Regions from separate parts of the Kistimonas scapharcae genome, predicted to be linked through region 2. Evidence: predicted binding sites of a transcription regulator. Region 2 holds the regulator's gene; the other holds the start of a gene.
What was found. The regulator FNR, encoded in region 2, switches genes on or off when oxygen is low (the NO sensors DNR and NnrR bind a similar motif). The targets are predictions, from matches to a motif close to TTGATNTANATCAA.
Positions count from the first base shown of each region.

Region 1 (5,329 bases), on a different contig from region 2:
TGCCGAATTGAAACTGGACCAGACGTCACTGATCGCGGCCCTGTTATATCGCTCGGTGCGGGAGCACAAGCTCGCGCTCAATGATGTGCGTGAACGTTTTGGGGATGAAGTCGCCCGGCTGATCAAGGGGGTTCTGGGGATGGCGGTTATCAGCGCCATTCAGAATCCGGCCCGAGCCCAGGTGTTGGGGCAGCAGCAGGACCAGCTGGAAAAGGTTCGGAAAATGCTGGTCTCCATCGTGGATGATGTCCGTGTTGCCCTGATCAAGCTGGCGGAGCGGACCTGTGCGATTCGGGCGGTCAAAAATGCCGACCGGGAGCGGCGTCAGCGGGTGGCTCGTGAAGTTTTCGAAATTTATGCGCCATTGGCCCATCGCCTGGGGATCGGTTACATCAAGTGGGAGCTGGAAGATCTGGCTTTCCGCTATCTTAAGCCTCAGGACTACAAGAAAATCGCCAAACTGCTCGACGAGAAACGCCTGGATCGCGAGCAGTATATTCACGATGCCATTGAGCACCTGCAAACCGAGCTGAAAGCCAGCGGCATTGAGGCGGAGGTTAACGGCAGGGTCAAACATATCTACAGCATCTGGCGGAAGATGCGTCGCAAGGGGCTGGAATTTCGGGATCTTTATGATATCCGTGCACTGCGCATCCTGGTCCATGAGATGCGTGATTGTTATGCGGCTCTGGGTGTTGTGCACTCTATCTGGAACCATATCCCCAAGGAGTTTGATGATTACATCGCCACACCGAAGGAGAATGGTTATCAGTCCCTGCATACTGCCGTCATAGGTCCAGCCGGGAAAACCCTGGAAGTCCAGATTCGTACCCATGCCATGCACGATGAAGCTGAGCTGGGTGTGTGTGCACATTGGAAATACAAGGGAACCGATACCAAAAACAGCGCTGACAGTTATGAGGAAAAACTCAACTGGCTGCGTCAGGTACTCGAATGGCAGGATGAGATCGGTGACGGCGTTGAAGGTCTGGCAGACCAGTGGAAGCTGGATGTTGAGCCGGACCGGGTCTATGTCTTCACCAAGGATGGCCATGTGGTTGACCTGCCGGTGGGGGCAACCCCGGTTGATTTTGCCTATCGTGTCCACACTGAAGTGGGTAATCGCTGCCGTGGCGCCAAGGTGGGCGGCCGGATTGTTCCCCTGAACTACACCCTGAATACCGGTGACCAGGTGGAAATCCTGACGGCCTCCAATGCCGTGCCAAGCCGTGACTGGCTCAACCAAAACCTGGGATATGTCAAGACCAGCCGTGCCCGCGCCAAGATCGTCAACTGGTTCCGCAAGCAGAACCGGGATTCCAACATTGAAGCAGGTCGTCACTTTATTGAGGCCGAACTCAAGCGTCTGGATATCAAAGGCGTGGACTTCCGTGCGCTGGCGGAAGCCATGAATTTCCACGCCGAAGATGATCTGTTTGCCGCTTGCGGCGCCGGTGATATCCGCACCATGCAGGTGGTGAATGCCGCACAACGGCAGGTAGAGCCGGAAGAAGAGTCGGTCTTTGAGTTACGGACCCGGCCCAAATCCACTCGCAACGACGGTGATATTACCATTCACGGTGTCGGCAACCTGCTGACGCAAATGGCGGGTTGCTGTCATCCGCTGCCAGGGGATCCAATCATTGGTTACATTACCCTGGGGCGCGGCGTCACTATTCACCGGTCCGACTGTGCCAATGCCTTACAGCTTCAGGAGCAGGAATCGGATCGTTTAATTGAGGTGAACTGGGGTGATGGCAAGGAGCAAACCTATCCAGTTGAGATACAGATCGTGGCCTATGACCGTTCCGGTCTGCTGCGGGATGTCACTGTGGTGCTGGCCAATGAGAAGGTCAACGTTCTTGATCTTAATACGCATACATCGAAGGAAGACAATATTGCCACTATGCTGTTGACCATCGAGATTGCGACACTGGATGATCTTGGTCGTATATTGGCCAAAATCAGTCAGCTGCCCAATGTCATTGAGGCACGCAGGCACCGCAAAGGACGATAAATGGCCCGGTACACCCTGGAAGACCTTCTCAATCTAATGGCTCGACTCCGTGATCCGGAAACGGGCTGCCCTTGGGATATCCGGCAGGATTTCGCCAGCATTGCACCCTATACCGTGGAGGAAGCTCATGAAGTGGCGGATGCGATTGCCAGTGCGGACTATCCCCATCTTGAGGAGGAGTTGGGTGATCTGCTGTTTCAGGTGATCTATCACGCAAGGATGGCGGAAGAGCAGTCATTATTTGATTTTTCATCGGTGCTTGATGGCTTGGTTGAAAAACTGATTCGTCGCCATCCGCATGTTTTTCCTGACGGGACACTGGCCTCATCCAGACCCGCTAACGAGGCGATTGACGAGGCGGATGTCAGACGACGTTGGCAGGAAATCAAGCAGGGTGAAAAGCAGGCATTATCCAGCAAGAAGTTGTCAGGTTTGTTGGAGGATCTGCCTGCATCACTCCCGGCCTTGAAGAGTGCACAGGCTATTCAGGCTAAAGCGGCCGGACAGGGGTTTGACTGGCCAGATGCTGCGCGAGTGTTTGATAAGTTGCGCGAAGAAATCGATGAGCTGGAACAGGCGTGGCGTAGTGGTGATACCGCTGCTGTACGTGATGAAACCGGCGATCTGCTTTTCAGCTGTGTCAACCTGGCACGTCATGTCGGGGTTGACGCCGAACAATCCTTGTTGGGCTGTAACCATAAATTTAGACGTCGATTTTCTTATATTGAGTCATATCTTAAGGCGCAGGGGAAAAAGCTGCAGGACTGCTCTCTGTCAGAACTTGATGCACTTTGGAACGATGCCAAGTCATTAGGCTTATAGTGCAATAACACGTAACTACTCAAGCAACACCGGCTGATAAACACTTTTTCAGGTGGATGCCATGGTTTTTCCTGGCATCGATTCAGGTTTACCAAACGTTGATTTTTGTCAATAAATAACCTTTTTTATGTATCACGTTTTGTGTGCAATGCACAATATGTGGTGCTATCTTTGTTTAAAGATAACAATATATGGTTTTTTGGGATGGGCGTGGCAGAATCTGACAGTGGCTTTGAAATTCCGGCCATAATTATCAAACGTGATGGGCTGTGAGTGTCGTTTGATAATGGCAAGGTATTTCGTGCCATTCTCCATGCAGGTCTGGCAACGGGTGAATATGATCATGATGAAGCCCGGGTCTTAACAGACAAGGTCTTACGATTGGTCAGTTACCGGTTCTGGGGCAATAAGGCGCCCGACGTTGAACAGATTCAGGACATGGTAGAGCAGTGTCTGGCGGCCAGTGGCTACTTTGATACTGCCAAGGCTTACATCCTTTACCGGGAACGCCACAAGAATCTGCGCGATACACGAAAAACCCTCCTCGATGTTGAAGCCTCTGTGGATGAGTACCTGGAGAAACTGGACTGGCGGGTGCGCGCGAATGCCAACCAGGGCTATTCACTGGGAGGCATGATTCTGAATGTTGCCGGTAAAGTCACGGCCAATTACTGGTTGAATCATGTCTATGATGCTGCGATTGGTGAAGCGCACCGCCAAGGCGATCTGCATGTTCATGATCTGGACATGTTGTCCGGTTACTGCGCGGGCTGGTCACTGAGAACGTTGCTGCATGAAGGCTTTAATGGTGTACCCGGAAAGATAGAGTCTGCGCCGCCAAAACACCTGTCCAGTGCCGTTGGGCAGATGGTGAACTTTCTGGGTACCCTGCAAAACGAGTGGGCAGGCGCCCAGGCGTTCAGTTCATTTGATACCTATCTTGCGCCGTTTGTCCGCAAAGATAATCTTGCCTATACAGACGTAAAACAGTGCATTCAGGAATTTATTTACAACCTGAATGTACCTTCTCGCTGGGGAACTCAGACACCATTCACCAATGTGACGTTTGACTGGGTCTGTCCGGACGACCTTAAAGAACAGATCCCCATCATTGCCGGTGAAGAGATGCCCTTCAGTTATGGCGAGCTTAAGCCTGAAATGGCCATGATCAACCGCGCCTATATCGAGGTGATGATGGCTGGGGATGCGATGGGGCGGGTTTTCACGTTTCCAATCCCCACCTACAACATCACGCCGGATTTTGACTGGGATTGCGAGAATGCTGATCTGTTGTTCGGTATGACCGCAAAATACGGGTTGCCTTATTTCCAGAACTTCCTGAATTCCGAACTGACACCGAATATGGTGCGCTCCATGTGCTGCCGACTGCAACTGGATCTTCGGGAGCTGCTTAAACGGGGAAATGGTCTGTTTGGTTCGGCGGAGCAGACGGGTTCTATTGGTGTTGTCACGCTCAATTGCGCCAGGTTGGGTTATCTGGCGAAAGGAGACCGGGAAGACTTGTATCGTCGTACAGATGAACTGATGCGTCTGGCAAAAGACAGTCTGGAGGTGAAGCGAAAAGTCATCCAGCACTATATGGACAGTGGCCTCTTCCCGTATACCAAGCGTTACCTTGGCACATTGCGTAACCATTTTGCCACGATCGGGGTGAATGGCATCAACGAGATGATCCGGAATTATTCGGATGATTCCCATGATCTTACAACAGCTGAAGGGCAGGCATTTGCGCAGGCATTTCTGGATCATATCCGGATACAGATGCAGGATTTCCAGGAAGAAACCGGTCACCTCTACAATCTTGAGGCAACGCCTGCGGAGGGGACGACCTATCGCTTTGCCAGGGAGGATCGCAAACGTTATCCGGATATTCTTCAGGCAGGGACGATCGAACGGCCTTATTACACGAATTCATCGCAACTGCCGGTGGGGTATACCGATGATCCGTTCCATGCACTGGAGATGCAGGATGTCCTGCAATGCAAATATACCGGCGGCACGGTGCTGCACCTGTATATGGGAGAACAGGTTTCATCTGTTGCTGCCTGTAAGAAGCTGGTACGTCGAACTCTGACGCATTTCAGGCTGCCCTATATTACGGTGACACCGACGTTTTCCATCTGCCCAACCCATGGTTACCTGGCAGGCGAACACGAGTTTTGCCCATGCTGTGATGAAGAGCGGCTTGCTGAAAAACAGGCAATGTTACAGCTCGTGAGTTAAGCGATCACACTGGACAGAAGAATAACCAGTAGGAAAGAAAGCATGAAAACGAATGGTACTGTGAAACTGGAAGAGAATGAGCGTCAACGCTGCGAAATATGGACCCGTGTCATGGGTTATCATCGACCTGTCTCAGCGTTTAATCCGGGTAAACAACAGGAGCAGCAGGATCGCCTGCACTTCCGTGAAAACCGTGGCAAATGATTAATGCTGTCGCGGGACAGGAGTTGCGACCGGAGAATTTGC
Region 1 covers NZ_BAABFL010000481.1:7,238-12,566, forward strand. The annotation lists gene relA (GTP diphosphokinase) at 1-2,017, shown strand, start outside; gene mazG (nucleoside triphosphate pyrophosphohydrolase) at 2,018-2,839, shown strand; gene ABD892_RS26540 (ribonucleoside triphosphate reductase) at 3,113-5,083, shown strand; gene nrdD (anaerobic ribonucleoside-triphosphate reductase) at 5,126-5,287, shown strand; gene ABD892_RS26550 (anaerobic ribonucleoside-triphosphate reductase activating protein) at 5,284-5,329, shown strand, end outside.
Region 1: a site for FNR is predicted at 2,938-2,951, ahead of ABD892_RS26540 (ribonucleoside triphosphate reductase). Genes of this name have one in related genera too.

Region 2 (5,329 bases):
TATGACTGGTATGCGGTTGATTTCGGGGACTATCAGTCATTGATGGTGCATTTGCAGCAATATGCGGCAGCGAAATCCAATAATAAACTGGTGACCTTCAAGGGGCGCGTTCGTTACGACTATGACTGGGATCTTAATGATGCTGGTGATCAATAGTTCAATGTAAAAAAAAGGGGCGTCAATGCCCCTTTTTTCTTTTAAGCCGGTAGGTCCATAATGTTAACCGGTTTTATTATCGCGTCTTCAGTGTTCGTCTCTTCATCATTGTCCGCAGTAAACTGGAGCGGAAATGTTTCCCGGTCAAACGCTGTGTCGCCATCCTCGACAGGTGTGCCCCGTGGCACCAGTTTGCTGAAATCGTAGAGCCTGTTATCGGCAAGGTGAGAGGGCGCGACATTGGTCACTGCCCGGAACATGCTTTCAATCCGGCCGGGGAAGCGTTTATCCCATTCGGTCATCATGCCCTTGATGGTCTGGCGCTGGAGATTGGGCTGGGAGCCGCACAGGTTGCAGGGGATGATCGGAAATTCCTTCAGTTCGGCAAATCTGGCGATATCCTTTTCCCGGCAAAACGCGAGTGGGCGAATGACAATGTGCTTGCCGTCATCGCTGATAAGTTTGGGCGGCATGGCCTTGAGCTTGCCACCGTAGAACATGTTCAGGAACAGGGTTTCGAGGATGTCTTCCCGGTGGTGCCCCAGGGCAATCTTGGTGGCGCCGAGTTCGGTGGCGGTGCGGTACAGGATGCCCCGGCGCAGACGTGAGCAGAGTGCGCAGGTGGTTTTGCCTTCAGGAACCTTGTCCTTGACGATGCTGTACGTATCTTCTTCAATAATCCGGTATTCCACACCCAGACTGGCCAGGTATTCTGGCAGCACGTGCTCTGGGAAACCGGGCTGTTTCTGATCCAGGTTGACGGCGACCAGTTCAAACCTGACTGGGGCGTATTTCTGCAGGTTGAGCAGGATGTCGAGCATGGCATAGCTGTCTTTGCCGCCGGACAGGCAGCACATGATGCGGTCGCCATCCTCAATCATGTTGTAGGCAGCTATAGCCTGACCGGTCAGGCGGCGCAGGCGCTTCTGCAGCTTGTTGAAATTGACTTTTTCGCTTCGGGTCTCAATCTGCATACAGTCAGGATACTTGGTTATGTCTTTGGGCACACCGTGATGAACAGGAATGCCGTTCTCGTTAACCACAGTGATGAAAGTTCGCAGCATTATAAAGACCCGGGCGCAAATAATCAGGTATTCATGACCGCAAGCGTGCGCGGTTAATACATAGATTTTTCATGGCAGAAATGTCTCTGGAGATTTTCTGGCATGAAAGCCTGTGGCAGGATAGGGCTTTGCTAGACTATTTGGCTGATTGGATGGGGCGATGAGTCCGCAGTATTGATCATTCCGGCCATGATTCAGATCAACCGCGCTGACCGGTCCTCTGGCTAGAATAGGGCATGGGCGGGATCTTGTTAGCTACAGAGGGAGTCGAATGAATAAAGAATACGAAGTGTTTTGCCAGCGGCTGAAAACCCGGCAGGATGAGCTGGAGCGGCGTGTCGCCAACATTACCCGGGATGTGACCCGTAAGGCCAGTGCAGACTGGTCCGAGCAGGCCCAGGAGCGTGAAAATGACGAAGTACTGGATGCCTTGGGTAATGAGGCGGTGGCTGAATTGCGACTGATCCAGAAAGCGCTGGAGCGAATAGAGGAGGGCGATTACGGGCTTTGTACCGGGTGCGGCGGTGATATTCCAATGGCGCGCCTCGAAATCATGCCCTATACCGATCTCTGCGTGAAATGTGCGGAAAGCCAGGAATAAGCAGAGGCGGGCACTAGCTGGTGTCAGGCCGCGACTGTCTTGCCGAGGATAAGTTGGTTGTAGTGTTCGACAAACACTTCCGGTGAGTGACTGTTTTCGCTCTGGTAATGTTGTTGCCAGAGGGTAGCAAGCTGTTGTGGGTCATTGGCGACTGTCGGGTCGTCACACATTGGGGCGGCGCTCAGGTACACCATCCAGGCAATGGCGGTTGCATAGGAGAGGTTGGTGGCGAGTTCTGCGTGTGGGTGTAGCAGAAATTCCCGTTGGCTGGCCAGCCCCCTGACCTTGCTGGCCAGTTCGTGTTGATTGTAGAGAAAGGTGTCCCAGATTCTGCGATGGGTTGCCGGGCTGATCTGGTAAATGCCGAGTGAGGTATGATTGGCAAGGTGAAGGTGGGAGCCGAGCCCGGATTCGACGGCTGCTGTTCCCAGAAGCAGGTTTTCTGCTAATGGTGAGCGCATGTCGAGATGGTCTAACGTGGGTTGGACGACATACTCCCTGAATTCGTCTGCGCAGATTCCCATGGTCTTCAGGCTTCCCTGCCTTAAAGGTTCTATAAACGGGGAATCGGCGGTAATGCCAATAGCTTGATCAATAGCTGCAAAGGCTGAAGCTGGGGATGCCTTCCGAGTCGAGGCGTTTAGACCCGCCTAGTGCTGGAAGGTCAATGATGGCAGTGGCTTCGACAGGTTCAGCGCCCAGTCGGCGGCACAGTTTGGCTGCGGCGCAAAGGGTTCCGCCGGTAGCAATCAGGTCATCGGCTAACAGCAGGCGATCGCCCTTTTTCAGTGCGTCTGTGTGCACTTCGAGGGCGGCAGAGCCGTACTCCAGTGCATACTCTTCGCGAATCACATCATAGGGCAGTTTGCCAGGCTTTCTAAAAATGACCAGTGGCAGTCCCAGTTTGCAGGCCAGTGGAGAGCCAACCAGAAAGCCGCGAGCGTCCAGTGCGCCGATATGGGTGATATCCCTCTCGCGATAGCGCTCGGCCAGGGTGTTGATGATCATTTCTGTCCCTTTCGGGGACTGGAATAGCGGCGTGATATCGCGAAATGTCACGCCGGGTTCAGGCCAGTTAGGTATGGCCCGAATCAGGGAGTGGAGCAGTTGCTGGTCAAAAACCATCAGAGCGTGAGTCCTGCGCTGCGTTACTGAATGTTGACAATGTCCTGGTGTTCAACAAGCTTGCCACCGGCCAGGGCGCACAACTCCATGGCGTTGGTGATCTCAATCTCTTTGCCGTTGGCGTTGATCAGGCCGTTTTTCTGGAAACGGGTGAACACACGGCTGACGGTTTCGACCGCCAGACCCAAGTAGTTGCCCATTTCATTGCGGGACATCGACAGGCGGAAAGATTGTGATGAAAAGCCACGACGACGGAACCGGCTGGCCAGGTTGATCAGGAATGTGGCGATCCGTTCGTCCGCGTTTTTCTTCGACAGCAGCAGTTTCATCTGCTGATCTTCGCGAATTTTACGACACATGACGCGCATCAGTTGACGACGCAGCTCCGGATAGTCGTCGGAGAGCTTTTCCAGACGATCAAACGGGATCTCGCAGACCATCGTGGTTTCAATCGCTTGGGCAGACACCGGATAAGCTTCTGTATCGAGACCGCTCAGTCCCACCAGTTCACTGGGCAGGTAAAAGCCCGTGATCTGTTCTTCACCTTCGTTGGTGGCCGTGTAGGTTTTCAGTGCGCCGGAGCGTACTGCATAGACACTGTGAAAAGGATCGCCTTCAAGGAACAGGTGCTCGCCTTTTTTCAGCGGACGTCCTCGCTTGATGATCCTGTCGAGTTCATCAATATCTTCAATTTTAAGCGCCAGTGGCAGGCAGAGCTGACTCAGGCTGCAGTCTCTGCAGGCCACATGAGTCACTTGCCGCACATTCAGCTTGGACACCATACAGAAGAACCCCTGTGAACCGGTGGGTGTAAAAGTCGTTGCGGCCGTATTGTAGGGGATTCTCCTGACAAGTTTAAGACTGTGAGGATACGTATCTGAATGTTTCATGAAAAAAAGCCGGTTTCAATGTCAGAAAAAGGCGTGAAACCGGCGTTCTTTCAGGGCTTAAGGCGAGAGGGCTAGATAACCCGTGAGAAGCGCTGGACTTCTGCCACCTGCTGATAGACGTCGAACTGCATGCAGATATTGCGTATCAACAGTCTGCCGCGGGGTTCGACGACAATGCTTTGGCTGTCCATCCGGATCAGTCCATCGGCAGCCATGGTGCTCAGTTTCTTGAGGGCATCTGCGAAATAGTCTTGGAAGTGAATGCCGAACGTTTCTTCAATGGGTTTGATATCCAGTCGGAAGTGACAAATCAACTGATTGATAACGGCACTGCGGATACGGTCATCCTCATTCATCAATAAACCGCGACGAATGGCCAGTTTGCCGTTATTGACCCGGCTGGCGTATTCCTCCATGTTTGCGTGGTTCTGTGCGTAAACGTTGCCAACGCGGCTGATCGAAGAAACGCCCATGCCAATGAGGTCGCACTGGCTGTGTGTCGTGTATCCCTGGAAATTTCTGTGCAGGGTGCCTCCTTCCTGGGCAAGAGCCAGATCGTCATCGGGCAGGGCAAAGTGATCCATACCGATATACACATAACCGGCATCCAGCAGGCGCGTGATCGTGTTTTCAAGAATAGTCAGTTTTTCCTGTGGACTGGGCAGGTCTTCGCTGTTGATGCGCCGCTGAGGCATGAAGCGGTTGGGCATGTGAGCATAGTTGAAGACAGACAGTCGATCAGGGCGAATTTCAATCACTTTATCAACGGTTTCCATGAAGCTGGCGCAGCTCTGGAAGGGCAGACCATAGATGAGGTCGATGTTAATGGACTTAAATGTCAGTGCTCGGGCAGCATCAATAACATCGCGGGTTTCTTCTTCACTCTGAACCCGGTTGACAGCCTGCTGCACGGTGGGGTTGAAATCCTGCACGCCGATACTGATCCGGTTGAAACCGAGCGAGCGCAGGTGGCCAATGGTGCTCCAGTCCGCCTCCCGGGGGTCAAGTTCTATGGAGTAATCGCCAAAATCACCGCTGACCAGGTTGAAGTGTTTGGCGGTTTTATCCATCAGCGCCTGCATCTGGGTCGGGTTCAGGAAGGTTGGCGTGCCGCCGCCCCAGTGAAGTTGTTCAACGGTCTGGTTGTGTCCCATCAGGGCAGACTGCATTTCAATTTCATGGAACAGTGTCTGCAGATAGGGCTCAGCATGTTCGCGGCGTTTGGTGACGACCTTGTTGCAACCGCAGTAGTAGCAGACCCGGGCGCAAAACGGAATGTGGAAGTAGAGTGACAGTGGGCGCCGGGCGGTGGCGCTGTCGGCAGCAGCAGCATGGTAGGCAGCAACACCGAAGTTGTCCGAAAACTGCAGCGCAGTCGGATAGGATGTGTAGCGAGGTCCCGTCTGATCGTAACGTTTGATCAGCTCAAGATCCCATATCAGTTCGGTTGCCATGCTCTTTACCCTGATCTTGTAATGGTATCCGGCCCTATC
Region 2 covers NZ_BAABFL010000124.1:26,941-32,269, reverse strand. The annotation lists gene ABD892_RS08080 (DUF547 domain-containing protein) at 1-156, shown strand, start outside; gene ttcA (tRNA 2-thiocytidine(32) synthetase TtcA) at 198-1,130, opposite strand; gene ABD892_RS08070 (TraR/DksA family transcriptional regulator) at 1,492-1,821, shown strand; gene ABD892_RS08065 (hypothetical protein) at 1,845-2,345, opposite strand; gene ABD892_RS08060 (adenine phosphoribosyltransferase) at 2,413-2,946, opposite strand; gene fnr (fumarate/nitrate reduction transcriptional regulator Fnr) at 2,970-3,728, opposite strand; gene hemN (oxygen-independent coproporphyrinogen III oxidase) at 3,908-5,290, opposite strand.